One region of the Streptomyces sp. NPDC058257 genome, then DNA from elsewhere that is predicted to be linked to it. Evidence: riboswitches for the same ligand, from Rfam matches in the RefSeq annotation. Region 1 holds a riboswitch; each other region holds the start of a gene.
What was found. Region 1 has a riboswitch for thiamine pyrophosphate ahead of ACFVXC_RS25175 (thiamine ABC transporter substrate binding subunit). Riboswitches for the same ligand answer to the same signal wherever they lie in the genome.

Region 1 (4,530 bases):
AGCGGCGGCTTGTCCAGCGTGATCAGGAACCCGAAGCCCACCGTCACCGCGGAGACCCCGAGCGGCAGCATCAGGAGCGCGTCGAAACCGCGCACCAGCCGACCGGCCTTCCGGGTGAGCGCCGCCGCCGCGAGCCCGCCGATCACCAGGGCGATGGCGGTGGCGGCGAGCGCGTACTGGAGCGAATTCCAGACGGCCTCGATCGGCGGTACGAGGAAGGCCCCGCCCTCCGCCGATGTCAGCTCCTTGTAGTAGGTGAAGCCGTAGCCGTCGGGGCCGCTCAGCGACCGCTCGATCAGCACGCCGAGCGGCAGCAGTACCAGCACGGCGATCGTGACCATGACCCCGGCGAGCAGCGTCCACTGCCCTGGGCCGCGTGGCCGCCGCGCGACCGTGGAGGCGTCGACCAGCTTCAGCGCGGTCTCCCGCCTGCGCACCGTCCACGCGTGCACGGCGAGGATCAGGCCGACCGCCGCGAACTGCACGATCGTCAGGACGGCGGCCGTCGACAGGTCGAGGAGCTGGGCGGTCTGCCGGTAGATCTCGACTTCGAGGGTCGAGTACGCGGGTCCGCCGAGGATCTGCACGACGCCGAAGGAGGTGAACGTGAACAGGAAGACCATGAGGGACGCCGCGGCGACCGCGGGCCCGAGCGCGGGGAGCGTCACCGTCCGCCACGCCATCCACCGCGAGGCGCCGAGCATCCGCGCGGCCTCCTCCTGACGCGGGTCGAGCTGCGACCAGAGACCGCCCACGGTCCGTACGACGACGGCGTAATTGAAGAAGACGTGCGCGAGCAGAATGGCCCACACGGTCGTGTCGAGCCGCACGCCCCACATCTCGTCGAGCAGACCGCCCCGGCCGAGCAGCGCGAGGAACGCGGTCCCGACGACGACCGTCGGCAGCACGAACGGCACGGTGACGATCGCCCGCAGAACCTGCTTGCCCCTGAACTCGAAGCGCGCGAAGACGTACGCGCCGGGGAGCGCGATGAGCAGCGTGAGCGCGGTCGACGCGAGCGCCTGCCAGGTGGTGAACCACAGCACGTGCCGCACGTCGGACTGCCCGATGACCTCGACGATCCGTCCGAACTGCCACTCCCCGCCGACCTTCAGGCCACGCGCGACGATCGCGGCGACCGGATAGGCGAAGAAGAGCGCGAAGAACGCGACGGGCACGGCCATCAGACCGAGCCGAGCCGCGCCCCCGCGTCCGGCCCTCTTGCGGGCCGGGCTCTTTACTTCAGTACGAGCGAGGTCCACGACTTGACCCACTGCTCGCGGTTGTCGGCGATCTTCTTCGGGTCCATGGTCTCCGGATCGTCGACCTTGACCCCGTGTTTGACGAACAGCTCGGGCAGCTCGGCGTTCTTCCGCACCGGATTCACGAACATGTTCAACGGCATGTCGCCCTGGAACTTGTCACTGATCAGGAAGTCGAGCAGCGCCTTGCCGCCCTTCTCGTTCTTGGCGTTGCTGAGCAGGCCCGCGTACTCGACCTGCCGGAAGCAGGTGCCGGTCGCGACGCCGGTCGGCGCCTGCTTGGGCTGCGGCTTCGCGTAGAGCACCTCGACGGGCGGCGACGAGGCGTACGAGACGACGAGCGGCCGGTCGCCCTTCGCCTTCTTGCCCCCGGCGGACCCGGAGAACTCCTCGTTGTAGGCCTGCTCCCAGCCGTCGACGACCTTGACGCCGTTGGCCTTGAGCTTCTTCCAGTAGCTTTCCCAGCCGTGTTCCCCGTCGCCGTACTCGGCGGCCGTCCCCAGCAGGAAACCGAGACCGGGAGACGAGGTCGCGGCGTTCTCGGTCACGAGCAGGTTCTTGTACGCGGGCTTGGCCAGGTCGGCGAAGGACTTCGGCGGCGCGAGCTTCTTGTCGGCGAAGTACTTCTTGTCGTAGTTGACGCAGATGTCACCGCTGTCGACGGGCGTGACGCGATGCTTGCCCTGATCGACACGGAACTGCGAGGCGACCTGCCCCGACCCCTTGGCCTCGTAGGACTGGAAGAGGTCATTGTCGAGGGCGCGCGAGAGCAGGGTGTTGTCGACGCCGAAGAAGACGTCCCCTTGCGGGTTGTCCTTCGAGAGAATCGCCTTGTTCACGGCGGCACCCGCGTCGCCGTCCTTGAGGACGTTGACCTTGTAGCCGGAGCTCTTCTCGAACGCCTTCAGTACGTCCTTGGAGACATTGAAGGAGTCGTGGCTGACCAGCGTGACGCTCTTGGAATCGGCGGCCTCGTCGCCGCTGCCGGACGAGCTGCCGCACGCGGAGAGCGCGACGAGCGAGAGGCCGACCGCGACAGCGGTGACCGTGACCTTCTTGGTGGAGCTCACTTTGGTGGTGCTCACGTTGGTGGTGCTCACGTTGGTGGTGCTCACTGAATTGATTCCTCCTGGAGTGACCAGGAAGAGACGCGGCCCTGCCCACAGCCTTGAAGAGGCTGCGGGCAGGGCGCAACAGCTTGAGTGATGTCCGAACTTCCTACCCGGAATGACCCGGGCAAGGTTCAGAGGGTCTGCGGCCAACCTGTTCTTGGTGCCGCACTCTCAGCGCTGTGGCGCTCCCCTGTCGGAATATGAAGATGTGTTCCGGCTATGAAGTTGTGTTCCGGCCAGACTAACGCGCGGCAGGCTAGCGCTCGGACGCGGCGAGCTGACCGCAGGCCCCGTCGATCTCCTGGCCCCGGGTGTCACGCACCGTGACGGGCACTCCATGAGCGGCGATGGCGTCCACGAAGGCCTTCTCGTCCTCCGGCCGCGACGCGGTCCACTTCGAACCCGGCGTCGGGTTCAGCGGGATCAGGTTCACGTGGACGGGCTTGTTCTTGAGCAGCCGCCCGAGACGGTCACCACGCCAGGCCTGGTCGTTGATGTCGCGGATCAGCGCGTACTCGATGGACAGGCGGCGCCCCGACTTGGCGGCGTACTCCCACCCGGACTCCAGCACCTCGCGCACGTTCCACCGCGTGTTGACGGGGACGAGGGTGTCGCGCAGCTCGTCGTCGGGCGCGTGCAGCGAGATGGCGAGGCGGCACTTGAAGCCCTCGTCGGCGAACCGGTGGATGGCGGGCACCAGGCCGACCGTCGACACGGTGATCCCACGCTGCGAGAGGCCGACGCCGTCGGGCTCGGGATCCGTGAGCCTACGAATGGCACCGGTCACGCGGTTGTAGTTGGCGAGCGGCTCGCCCATCCCCATGAACACGATGTTGGAGAGCCGGGCGGGCCCGCCGGGAATCTCCCCGTCCCGCAGCGCCCGCATCCCGTCGACGATCTGGTGCACGATCTCGGCGGTCGACAGATTCCGGTCGAGGCCGGCCTGCCCCGTCGCACAGAACGGACAGTTCATCCCGCATCCGGCCTGCGACGAGATGCACATCGTCACGCGGTCCGGATAGCGCATGAGCACGGACTCGACGAGCGTCCCGTCGAAGAGGCGCCACAGCGTCTTGCGGGTGGTGTCGTCGTCACAGCTGATGTGCCGGACCACGGACATCAGCTCGGGAAGCAACGCCTCTTGCAGCTTCTGGCGCGAACCGGCGGGGATGTCGGTCCACTGCTCCGGGTCGTGCGCGTACCGCGCGAAGTAGTGCTGCGAGAGCTGCTTGGCGCGAAACGGTTTCTCGCCGACGGCTGCGACGGCTTCCTTGCGCTCGGCGGGCGTGAGGTCGGCGAGATGCCGCGGCGGCTTCTTGGCTCCGCGGGGCGCGACGAAGGTGAGTTCTCCGGGTACAGGCATGGTTCTTCCAGTGTCGCAGACGGAGGGGGCCCGGCCAGGTCACCGGCTATGGGTGGTGGTCGTTGTTGGTCGTCACTGGTGGGTGTGGGCCGCCCTTTGACGGCCCACAGACGGCCCGGCGGTTTCCGGGCTGACCTGCGAGAAGAAAGCCATGCGCCCTGTCCGAACCTCGTGCCGCCACGGCCCTCAGACGTGCGTCGAGAGCTGGGCCCGCAATGCTGCACGCCGCGACGTAAGCGCCTCAACGCAGGTCAGGGGGCACTCGCTAGATGGCACCTCGCGGCAGCGATCAAGCGCACAACTCACTAGCGCAGACATTCGAACACGCGGCCTAATCTTCGTCATGGCGCCAACCCTCTTCCCTAACGACCTGATCCAGCTCTAGACCGCCTGGACCCGCACATACGAGGCGCTCGCCGATCCCCAACCGGCCCACCCCTCGAGGTTGCGCCGCGTTCTACAGCCGCTCTCCACTCGCCTGATGTGGCACTCGTTCTGGTCCACCGAAGCAGGCAGGGCCCCAGCGACCCGCGTGGAGCTGCGCCACCTCGTCTCCGCGCGTACAGAGAGGCACGCGTCATGAGCGAGCGCCTCACGGAGCAGCAAGAGCGCACCCTTCGGTGCGTCCGAGAGTTGGTTACCGAGCATGGGGGAGGCACCCACACAAGTTGGGTTAAGTCGGATGTACCGAAGGAGGTTTCGCGGCAGAATGTAGCTATGCCCCCTAGGTCCACTGCCCCTGCGCACGAGCAAAAGACCGACAATGAAACCAAAGGTTATCTGCACAGAGTTG
Region 2 (4,530 bases), on a different contig from region 1:
GCTCCAGCACCGGTTCGCCTACGTCGGCTCCGACCTCCAGGACCTCTACGGCGTACGCCCTGACACGGTCGCCTCGGCCACCTCCCTTCAGGACGCCTACTTCTCCGGAGGCAGCGCGGGCACCCTCATGCGCAAGCTCGCGAAGCAGCCCGACGCACTGCTGGTCAGCGCGGAGACCGTCACCGACTTCCAGCTCTCTCCCGGTGACAGGGTCAACCTGCGCATCCAGGACGCTCGCACGAAGGCGCTGCGCACGGTGCCCTTCCACTACGTGGGCGTCGCCAAGGAGTTCCCGACCGCGCCGAAGGACAGCTTCTTCGTCGCCAACTCCTCCTACGTGGCCCGGGCCACCGGCAGTGACGCGGTCGGCTCGTTCCTGGTGGACACCGGCGGCGCCCACCAGAAGCAGATCGCCGCGCGCCTGCGGGCGCAGCTCGGCACCAGTGCCACTGTCACCGACCTCACGCAGACCCGCGGCACCGTCGGCACCAGCCTGACCTCCATCGACCTGGCGGGCCTCACCCGTATCGAGCTGGCCTTCGCGGTGCTCCTGGCCGCCGGAGCCGGTGGCCTTGTCCTCGCGCTCGGCCTCGCCGAACGCCGCCGCACGTTCGCCATCGCCACCGTGCTCGGCGCGACACGACGGCAGTTGCGCGGGATGGTCCTGACCGAGGCGATCCTGCTGACCGCGGGCGGCCTGGCCGGTGGCACGCTCATCGGCTGGGCCCTCTCCGAGATGCTCGTCAAGGTTCTGACGGGCGTATTCGACCCGCCGCCCGCCGCCCTCGCCGTCCCGGGCGCCTATCTGGCTCTCACCGTGTTCGCCGCGACCGCGGCCGTACTGGCCGCCGCGCTGAACGGAGTGCGACGCGCCGCTCGACCCGCCGTCGAGGAACTCCGGGATCTGTGAACGCCCCGCCCGGCTCTACGCTGCCCAGCATGCGAACGCCCGCCACACCGGACCGCAGCCGCTATAGCGTCCTCGTCGTCGAGGACGACGACACCATCGGCCGCCATCTCGAAACGGGGCTGCGCAGCAACGGATACACCCCGACGTGGAGCCGGACCGGCGCTGCCGCCTTCACCGAGTCCGCGCAGACCCTGTACGACGTGCTGCTCCTGGACCTCGGCCTGCCCGACATGGACGGCCTCGACATCGCCCGCACTCTGCGAGCCCGCTGCCCCGACCTGCTGATCATCATCCTCACCGCCCGTACGGACGACATCGACGTCATCGCCGGACTCGATGCCGGAGCCGACGACTACCTCGTCAAACCCTTCAGCCTGACGGTTCTGCTGGCCCGGCTCCGCGCCCACCTGCGCCGCCGTACGATCGCCTCCCCGGCACAGGAGCCGATCTCGCTCGGCGACCTGATCGTCGACGTCACCGCGCGCCGGTGCATCCTCCACGACCGAGAAGTCCCGCTCAGGCCCAAGGAGTTCGAGCTGCTCGCCATGCTCGCCCGGCACATGGGAGAGGCAGTGTCCCGCGAGGTGCTGATGGCCGAGGTCTGGGACGAGAACTGGTTCGGCTCCACCAAGACCCTCGACGTCACGATGGCCGCCTTGCGCCGCCGCCTCTCCGACGCGGCCGGTGCGTCCCCGCTCCCCGCGGCGCTACCGCGAATCTCCACCCTGCGCGGACACGGCTACCGCCTTGAGCCCCACGCCGCGCCTCCCGCCTGAGTCCAGCAGCGGCGGTCTGGCCATCGCCCGGAGTCGCCCAGAGAGCCATCCGGGCGATGGTCAGGCCGCCCCGACAGATCCGTGTCGTTTCGTGAGGTACCCGAGTGCGAACTCCCGTTCCTGAAGGAGGTACATTGCGTAGCGACCACCGCGGGAGCTCGGGAGTAGCCGGGCTGAGAGGGCGGACGGGACTTGCTCCCCTTTCCGCCGACCGCATGAACCTGGACCGGGTAATGCCGGCGTAGGAAGGGTGTTGACGATGGATACTGCCTCCGTACCTGCCCAGCACGGCACTGCTGTTTCCCGTGATGCCGTGGCGGATGTGATCGCGTCCCTGCGGACCTCCGCACCCCTTGTGCACTGCCTGACCAACGTCGTGGTGTCGCAGTTCACCGCGAACGTGCTGCTCGCGGCGGGGGCTGCCCCCGCGATGGTGCACAGCGCGGAGGAGGCCGGAACGCTGGCCCGGGCGGCCGGGGGTGTCCTGGTCAACCTGGGAACGGTGACCTCCGTGACGGCGGCGGCGATGCGCGTCGCGGTCACAGAAGCGGCCGGGGCCGGGCGGCCGTGGGTGCTCGACCCGGTGGCGGTCGGCCCGCTGCCCTGGCGCACCGAGCTCGCCCGCGAACTCCTTGAGAGCGCACCCCCAGCGGTCGTTCGCGGTAATGCTTCCGAGATCCTGGCACTGGACGGCGGCACGGGCGGGCACGGCGTGGACAGCACTGACGCCCCCGAGGCGGCGCTGGCCGCGGCCGACGCGCTGGCCCGGCGCTACGGCTGCGCGGTCGCGGTGAGCGGTCCGCAGGACGTTCTCACGGACGGGACGAGAGTGGTGCGCCTGGCCAACGGGCACCCGCTGCTGGCTCTGGTGACGGGAACGGGCTGCTCACTCGGCGCCCTGGTGGCCGCCTGCACAGCCGTCACCGGCGACGCGCTGCTTGCCGCCACTGCCGCGACCGGCCTGCTCACCGTGGCCGCGGAGGACGCCGCCACCTGCTCCGCGGGGCCCGGCACGTTCGCGGTCGCCCTGATCGACGCGCTGTACGAGCTCAGCCCTGAGCGTCTCGCCGAGGCTCTCAACCTGCGCTGAGCATGCGCGTACCGCGGGGTCCTGCGTGAGCGGTGGCCCGGACGCCACCCGCTGCACAGGCCCCCGCCCGCCCTGGGGCGGCGCCCCCAACACCGAGTCCGGCTGTCCTGTCCCCCGCTCTCGCCCCTGTGACCAACTCAAGGTCCCCGCACTTCAGGGCCTGACTTTGCCCGTACCTCCCGATGCGTTTCCCACGGCTTTCCCCGGCCGGGAGACCCCCAAGGAGCAACCCATGCGACCTCCTCTCGATCTGTCCCTGTATCTCGTGACCGACACCAGGCTCTGCGGCCACCGCGGTGTCGCCGCCACCGTTGCAGCGGCCGTCAAGGGCGGCGTCACCGCCGTCCAGTTGCGAGATCCGGACGCGGACGCCCGCACGCTGTTCTCGCTCGGCCGGGCGATCCAGGCCGAACTCGCGGACACCGGCGTCCCCTTGATCGTCAACGACCGCCTGGACGTGGCGGTCTGGTTGGACGCGGACGGCGTCCACCTCGGGCAGCGGGACGTCTCCCCCGCGACCGCCCGGCGCCAGCTCGGTCCCCATGCGTACGTCGGCCTGTCCGTCAGCCGCCCCGAGCAGCTGGCGCACGTGCCGGACACCGTCGACCACCTCGGTGTCGGTCCGGTGTTCCCGCAGTCCACCAAGCCAGACGCGGACGCCCCGCTCGGTGTGCGCGGCCTGGCCCGGATCGTCCGGGAGAGCCCGCTGCCCTGCGTGGCCATCGGCGGGATCGGCGTGACCGAGGCCGCCGCGGTCATGGGAAGTGGCGCGGCCGGGATCGCTGTCGTCAGCGCGGTCTGCGGACAGCCCGACCCCGAGACCGCGGCCCGTTCCCTCGTTCGCACTCTGCGACAGGAGATCCCCGCGTGACCAGCCCGCCCATCGCCCTCAGCATCGCCGCCAGCGACCCCTCCGGCGGCGCCGGGATCCAGGCCGACTTGAAGGCGTTCTCCGCCAACGGCGCCTACGGAACAGCGGTTCTGACCGCTCTGACCGCACAGAACACCCAGGGCGTCACCGGCATCCATGCCGTCCCCCCGGCGTTCGTCACCGAGCAGCTCGACACTCTGTTCGCCGACGTCCCGGTGGACGCCGTCAAGATCGGAATGCTGGCCGATGCCGCCATCGCCGCAGCCGTCGCGGACGCCCTGGAGCGGCACCGCCCCCGGTGCGTCGTCCTCGACCCCGTCATGGTCTCGACCAGCGGCCACCGCCTTCTCGAGGCCGATGCGGTGACGGTGTTGCGCGACCGTCTCCTGCCTCTCGCCGACCTCATCACCCCCAACCTCCCCGAGGCCGGTGACCTCCTCGGCACCGCCGCCGCAGAGAACCGCGCAGAAGCCATCGAGCAGGCCCGCGCACTCCTCGAAACCGGCGCCAGGCGCGTCCTCCTCAAGGGCGGCCACCACACACACGACGCAGAATCCGTGGACATCCTCGTCGACGCTACTCACGCCACAGACGCCTGTGCCGCGGGCGTCACCGAGCTGTCCGCGCCTCGCGTGAACACGCGCAACACCCATGGCACCGGCTGCACCCTCTCCGCCGCGATCGCCGCCCTCCGCCCGCAGCACGACGACTGGCACACCGCTGTCCGCGCCGCGAAGGAGTACCTGACCGGGGCCCTGCGCGCGGCCGACACCCTGCATATCGGCCGCGGCCACGGACCCGTCCACCACTTCCACGAGTACTGGAGCTGAGCCCCATGACCACGACATTCTGCGACGAGCTGTGGACGGCCACGGCCGAGATA
Region 3 (4,530 bases), on a different contig from region 1:
GAAGTCGGCCGCGGCGGCGGCCGGATCGTCCGCCTCGGTGATGGCCCGCACGACGACGACACGGCGGGCGCCCGCTTCGAGCACCTCGTCCAGGTTGCCCGCGTCGATACCGCCGATGGCGAACCACGGGCGGTCCGTGCCGAGTGAGGCCGTGTACCGGACCAGGTCGAGGCCGGGGGCGTGCCGGCCGGGCTTGGTCGGGGTCGGCCAGCAGGGTCCCGTGCAGAAGTAGTCCACGCCGTCCTGGGTCGCCGCCGCGGCGGCCTCGGCGTCGGCGTGCGTGGAACGGCCGATGAGAACGTCGTCGCCCAGAACGCGGCGGGCCGCGGGCACGGGCAGGTCGCCCTGGCCCAGGTGCAGGACGTCGGCGCCGATGGCGTGCGCGACGTCCGCGCGGTCGTTCACCGCGAGGAGCTTGCCGTGCCGGCGGGCGGCGTCGGCGAAGACCTGGAGGTGTTCGAGCTCCTCGGCCGCCTCCATGCCCTTGTCCCGCAGCTGCACGATGTCGACACCGCCGCCGAGGACGGCGTCGAGGAACTCCGGGAGGTCGCCCTGGCGCTTGCGGGCGTCCACGCAGAGGTAGAGGCGGGCGTCGGCGAGCTGCTCGCGGGCAGGCTTGGTGGCCATGAAGAGGTCCCCCCGGTCGTCGGTGGCCTACGGGCCGCGTGCCCCGGGTCTCCGGGGGACACGCGGCCCGTACGCGACGGTTTTCCGTGTCGGTCGGTCAGACGGCGAGCGCCTGGGCGCGACGCTTCACCTCCGTGCCGCGATTCTCACTCAGGGCCTGCGCGGGGGTGCCGGGCAGGGTCGGGTCGGGAGTGAAGAGCCACTCCAGCATCTCTTCGTCGGAGAAGCCGTCGTCCCGCAGGAGCGTCAAGGTGCCGGTGAGGCCCTTGACGATCTTGTCGCCGTCGATGAAGGCGGCAGGCACCGCGAGCGCGCGGTTCTCACCACGGCGTACGGCGATCAGCTGGCCCTCCTTGACCAGCTGGCGCACACGCGTCACCTCGACGTCGAGCATTTCTGCGATGTCGGGGAGGTGCAGCCACTCGGGGACGAGAGCATCAGTCTTTGCGTCAATCTCGGTCACGGGGACAAGCGTATCTCCGGCCACCGACAGCGGCCGGGCGGCGGGGCACCCGGCTACGGCAGCACTGCCTTCTTCAGCGGTACCGCGGGGTCCGACGCCAGCTCCGGGGAGAGCCGGGCAGCCGCCTCGATCAGCTTGCGGCCCTGCGCGAGGTCCCGCGGGCGGCCCACCGCGAGGACGGCCACCAGGGCGCCCCGACGGAGCCAGCACACGGTCCAGGCCGCACCCGACGGGTCACCGCGCCACACCAGCTCGTCGGCCGACGCGTGGTGCCCCGCGAACTGGACGAAGCGGCCGAACTGCTCGGACCAGAAGTACGGGACGGGGTCGTACGCCGAAGGGGTCTCGCCGATGATGTTCGCGGCCACCGTGCGCGGGCCCTGGAGGGCGTTGTCCCAGTGGTGGACGAGAAGCCGCTCGCCATACCTTCCCGAAGGGAAGGAGGAGCAGTCGCCGACCGCGTACACATCGGGTTCCGACGTCCGCAGGTGATCGTCGGCGACGATCTCCCGGTGGGCGCCCAGGGTGATGCCGGAGTCCGCGAGCCAGCCGGTGGCGGGGCGCGCGCCGATGCCGACGACGACCGCGTCCGCGGGCAGCCGGGTGCCGTCGGCGAGGAGGACGCTGCCGGGCTCGACGCGGTCCACGCGCGCGTGGGTGCGCAGTTCGGCCCCGGAGTCGGCGTACCAGGACGTCATCGGCGCCGCGACAGCCGCGGGCAGGGCCCCGGCGAGCGGTCGCTCGGCGGCTTCGACGACGGTGACGGAGCAGCCCGCGTCGCGCGCCGCGGTCGCGAACTCGGCGCCGATCCAGCCCGCGCCGATGACCACGACACGGTGCTGTTCGGCGAGCACGGGCCGCAGCCGCTCGGCGTCGTCGAGGGTGCGCAGCAGGTGGACTCCGGGGACTTGGGCAGTGCCGGGCAGCAGGATCGGCTCGGCGCCGGTGGCGATGACCAGGGTGTCGTAGGGCGCCGGGCCCGACGCGGTGTCCAGTTCGCGGTCCGCCGGGCGCACGCCCGTGACCTCGTGGCCCAGGCTCAGCTCGATGCCGAGCGCCTCGAAGTCGATGTCGAAGGCGGAGCCCTCCGCCTTGCCGAGCAGCACGGCCTTGGACAGCGGCGGCCTGTCGTACGGCCGGTGGGGTTCCGCGCCGATCAGGGTGACCGCACCGGCGAACCCCTGCTCGCGCAGGGCGACGGCGGTCTGCACCCCGGCCATCCCCGCGCCCACGATGACGACGTGCCGCTTGTCCTGCCTCTGGCGCTCGCTCACCCGATCACTCTAGGGCGGCGGGTGACGCACCCCGCAGAGCGCTACGAGGAGATCTATGACACACCGTCACGGCGCATACCCGGACAGCTCCCCTACTGCCCACGGAGACCAGGGACTAGGGTGGCGGATGCAGAGCACTCGCGGGAGCCCGGACGTACCGGGCTGAGAGGGAGGCTGGGACGGCCTCCGACCGTACGAACCTGATCCGGGTCATGCCGGCGAAGGGAGGGGCTGGACGCCCATGCATCCACATACATCACCCCACGAGACGACCGATGTCGTCGTCATCGGGGGCGGCATCATCGGCCTGGTCACGGCCTGGCGGGCGGCGCAGCGCGGCCTGTCCACCGCGGTCGTGGACCCCGAACCGGGCGGCGGCGCGGCGCAGGTCGCCGCGGGCATGCTGGCCGCCGTCACCGAGCTGCACTACGGCGAGCAGACGCTGCTCGGGCTGAATCTGGCCTCCGCGCGGCGCTATCCGGAGTTCGCGGCGGAGTTGGCGGAGGCGAGCGGCCGCGATGTCGGCTACCGCGCGTGCGGCACGCTCGCCGTCGCCCTCGACTCCGACGACCGCGCCCACCTGCGTGAGCTGCACGCACTCCAGGAGCGGTCGGGGCTCACGTCGGAGTGGCTGAGCGGGCGGGAGTGCCGCCGCCTCGAACCGATGCTCGCACCGGGGGTCCGCGGCGGCCTTCGCGTCGACGGCGACCATCAGATCGACCCGCGCAGGCTCGCCGCGGCACTGCTCGTGGCCTGCGAGCGGGCGGGCGTGATCTTCCACCGTGCGTGGGCGGAGCGCCTCACGGTCGCAGGCGACCGGGCCACCGGTGTCGTCCTCGCCGACGGCACCGCCCTGGAGGCCGGGCAGACCGTGCTCGCCGCGGGCAGCCTCAGCGGGCGGCTCGCAGGTGTCCCGGAGGGCGTGCTGCCGCCCGTGCGTCCCGTGAAGGGGCAGGTCCTGCGGCTCACGGTGCCGGAGCGGTACGCGCCGTTCCTGAGCCGTACCGTGCGCGCCGTCGTGCGCGGCAGCCACGTCTACCTGGTGCCGCGCGAGAACGGCGAGCTCGTCGTCGGCGCTACCAGCGAGGAGCTCGGCTGGGACACGACGGTCACCGCGGGCGGCGTGTACGAGCTGCTCCGGGACGCCCACGAGCTCGTACCTGGCATCACGGAACTGCCGCTGACCGAGACCCGCGCGGGCCTGCGCCCCGGCTCGCCCGACAACGCGCCGCTGCTCGGCCCGACCGCGCTCCCCGGCCTCCAGCTGGCCACAGGGCACTACCGCAACGGCGTGCTTCTGACCCCCGTCACCGGCGAGGTCCTCGCGCACGCCCTGACCACCGGTGAACTGCCCGACGAGGCGCGGGGGTTCACCCCGCTGCGCTTCGTCGGCGCCTCCCTCACGCAGCGCTTCATGGAGCAGCCCGCATGACTCTCTCAGCCGTTACAGCCGTATCCGTCAACGGAGAAGCACGCGACGTGGCCGCGGGCACCACGCTCGAAGCGCTCGTCGCCACGCTCACCAGAGCTCCGTCCGGGATCGCCGCCGCGCTCAACGAAACCGTCGTCCCGCGCGCGCGGTGGTCCACCACCCCCCTCACCGACGGGGACCGCGTCGAGGTCCTCACCGCCGTCCAAGGAGGCTGAACCGGCATGGCAGACGACCCCTTCGTCATCGGCGGGCTCACTCTTTCCTCACGCCTGATCATGGGTACGGGCGGTGCGCCGAGCCTGGACATCCTCGAACGCTCCCTCGTCGCCTCCGGAACGGAGCTGACGACGGTCGCGATGCGCCGCCTCGACCCCGGTGTGCAGGGCTCGGTGCTCTCCGTCCTCGACCGGCTCGGCATCCGTGTCCTGCCGAACACGGCGGGCTGCTTCACCGCGGGCGAGGCCGTCCTGACCGCCCGGCTCGCGCGGGAGGCGCTCGGCACCGACCTGGTCAAGCTGGAGGTCATCGCGGACGAGCGCACGCTGCTCCCCGACCCGATCGAGCTCATCGACGCCGCGGAGACCCTGGTCGACGACGGCTTCACGGTCCTTCCGTACACGAACGACGACCCGGTCCTCGCCCGGAAGCTGGAGGACGTGGGCTGCGCGGCGATCATGCCTCTCGGCTCGCCCATCGGCTCCGGGCTCGGCATCCGCAACCCGCACAACTTCCAG

Region 2: it holds a riboswitch for thiamine pyrophosphate, as region 1 does, so the genes downstream of both, thiM (hydroxyethylthiazole kinase) here and ACFVXC_RS25175 (thiamine ABC transporter substrate binding subunit) in region 1, are expected to answer to the same signal.
Region 3: it holds a riboswitch for thiamine pyrophosphate, as region 1 does, so the genes downstream of both, thiO (glycine oxidase ThiO) here and ACFVXC_RS25175 (thiamine ABC transporter substrate binding subunit) in region 1, are expected to answer to the same signal.

What each region holds. Positions count from the first base shown of each region.
Region 1 covers NZ_JBHVXJ010000011.1:85,445-89,974, forward strand. The annotation lists gene ACFVXC_RS25170 (ABC transporter permease) at 1-1,262, opposite strand, end outside; gene ACFVXC_RS25175 (thiamine ABC transporter substrate binding subunit) at 1,238-2,332, opposite strand; TPP riboswitch at 2,460-2,576, opposite strand; gene rlmN (23S rRNA (adenine(2503)-C(2))-methyltransferase RlmN) at 2,631-3,737, opposite strand; gene ACFVXC_RS25185 (hypothetical protein) at 4,317-4,530, shown strand, end outside.
Region 2 covers NZ_JBHVXJ010000006.1:282,992-287,521, reverse strand. The annotation lists gene ACFVXC_RS18020 (FtsX-like permease family protein) at 1-910, shown strand, start outside; gene ACFVXC_RS18015 (response regulator transcription factor) at 940-1,686, shown strand; TPP riboswitch at 1,827-1,952, shown strand; gene thiM (hydroxyethylthiazole kinase) at 2,000-2,776, shown strand; gene thiE (thiamine phosphate synthase) at 3,009-3,647, shown strand; gene thiD (bifunctional hydroxymethylpyrimidine kinase/phosphomethylpyrimidine kinase) at 3,644-4,477, shown strand; gene tenA (thiaminase II) at 4,483-4,530, shown strand, end outside.
Region 3 covers NZ_JBHVXJ010000012.1:221,506-226,035, reverse strand. The annotation lists gene thiE (thiamine phosphate synthase) at 1-627, opposite strand, end outside; gene ACFVXC_RS27310 (Rv2175c family DNA-binding protein) at 725-1,090, opposite strand; gene ACFVXC_RS27305 (NAD(P)/FAD-dependent oxidoreductase) at 1,144-2,310, opposite strand; TPP riboswitch at 2,495-2,608, shown strand; gene thiO (glycine oxidase ThiO) at 2,606-3,796, shown strand; gene thiS (sulfur carrier protein ThiS) at 3,793-4,011, shown strand; gene ACFVXC_RS27290 (thiazole synthase) at 4,018-4,530, shown strand, end outside.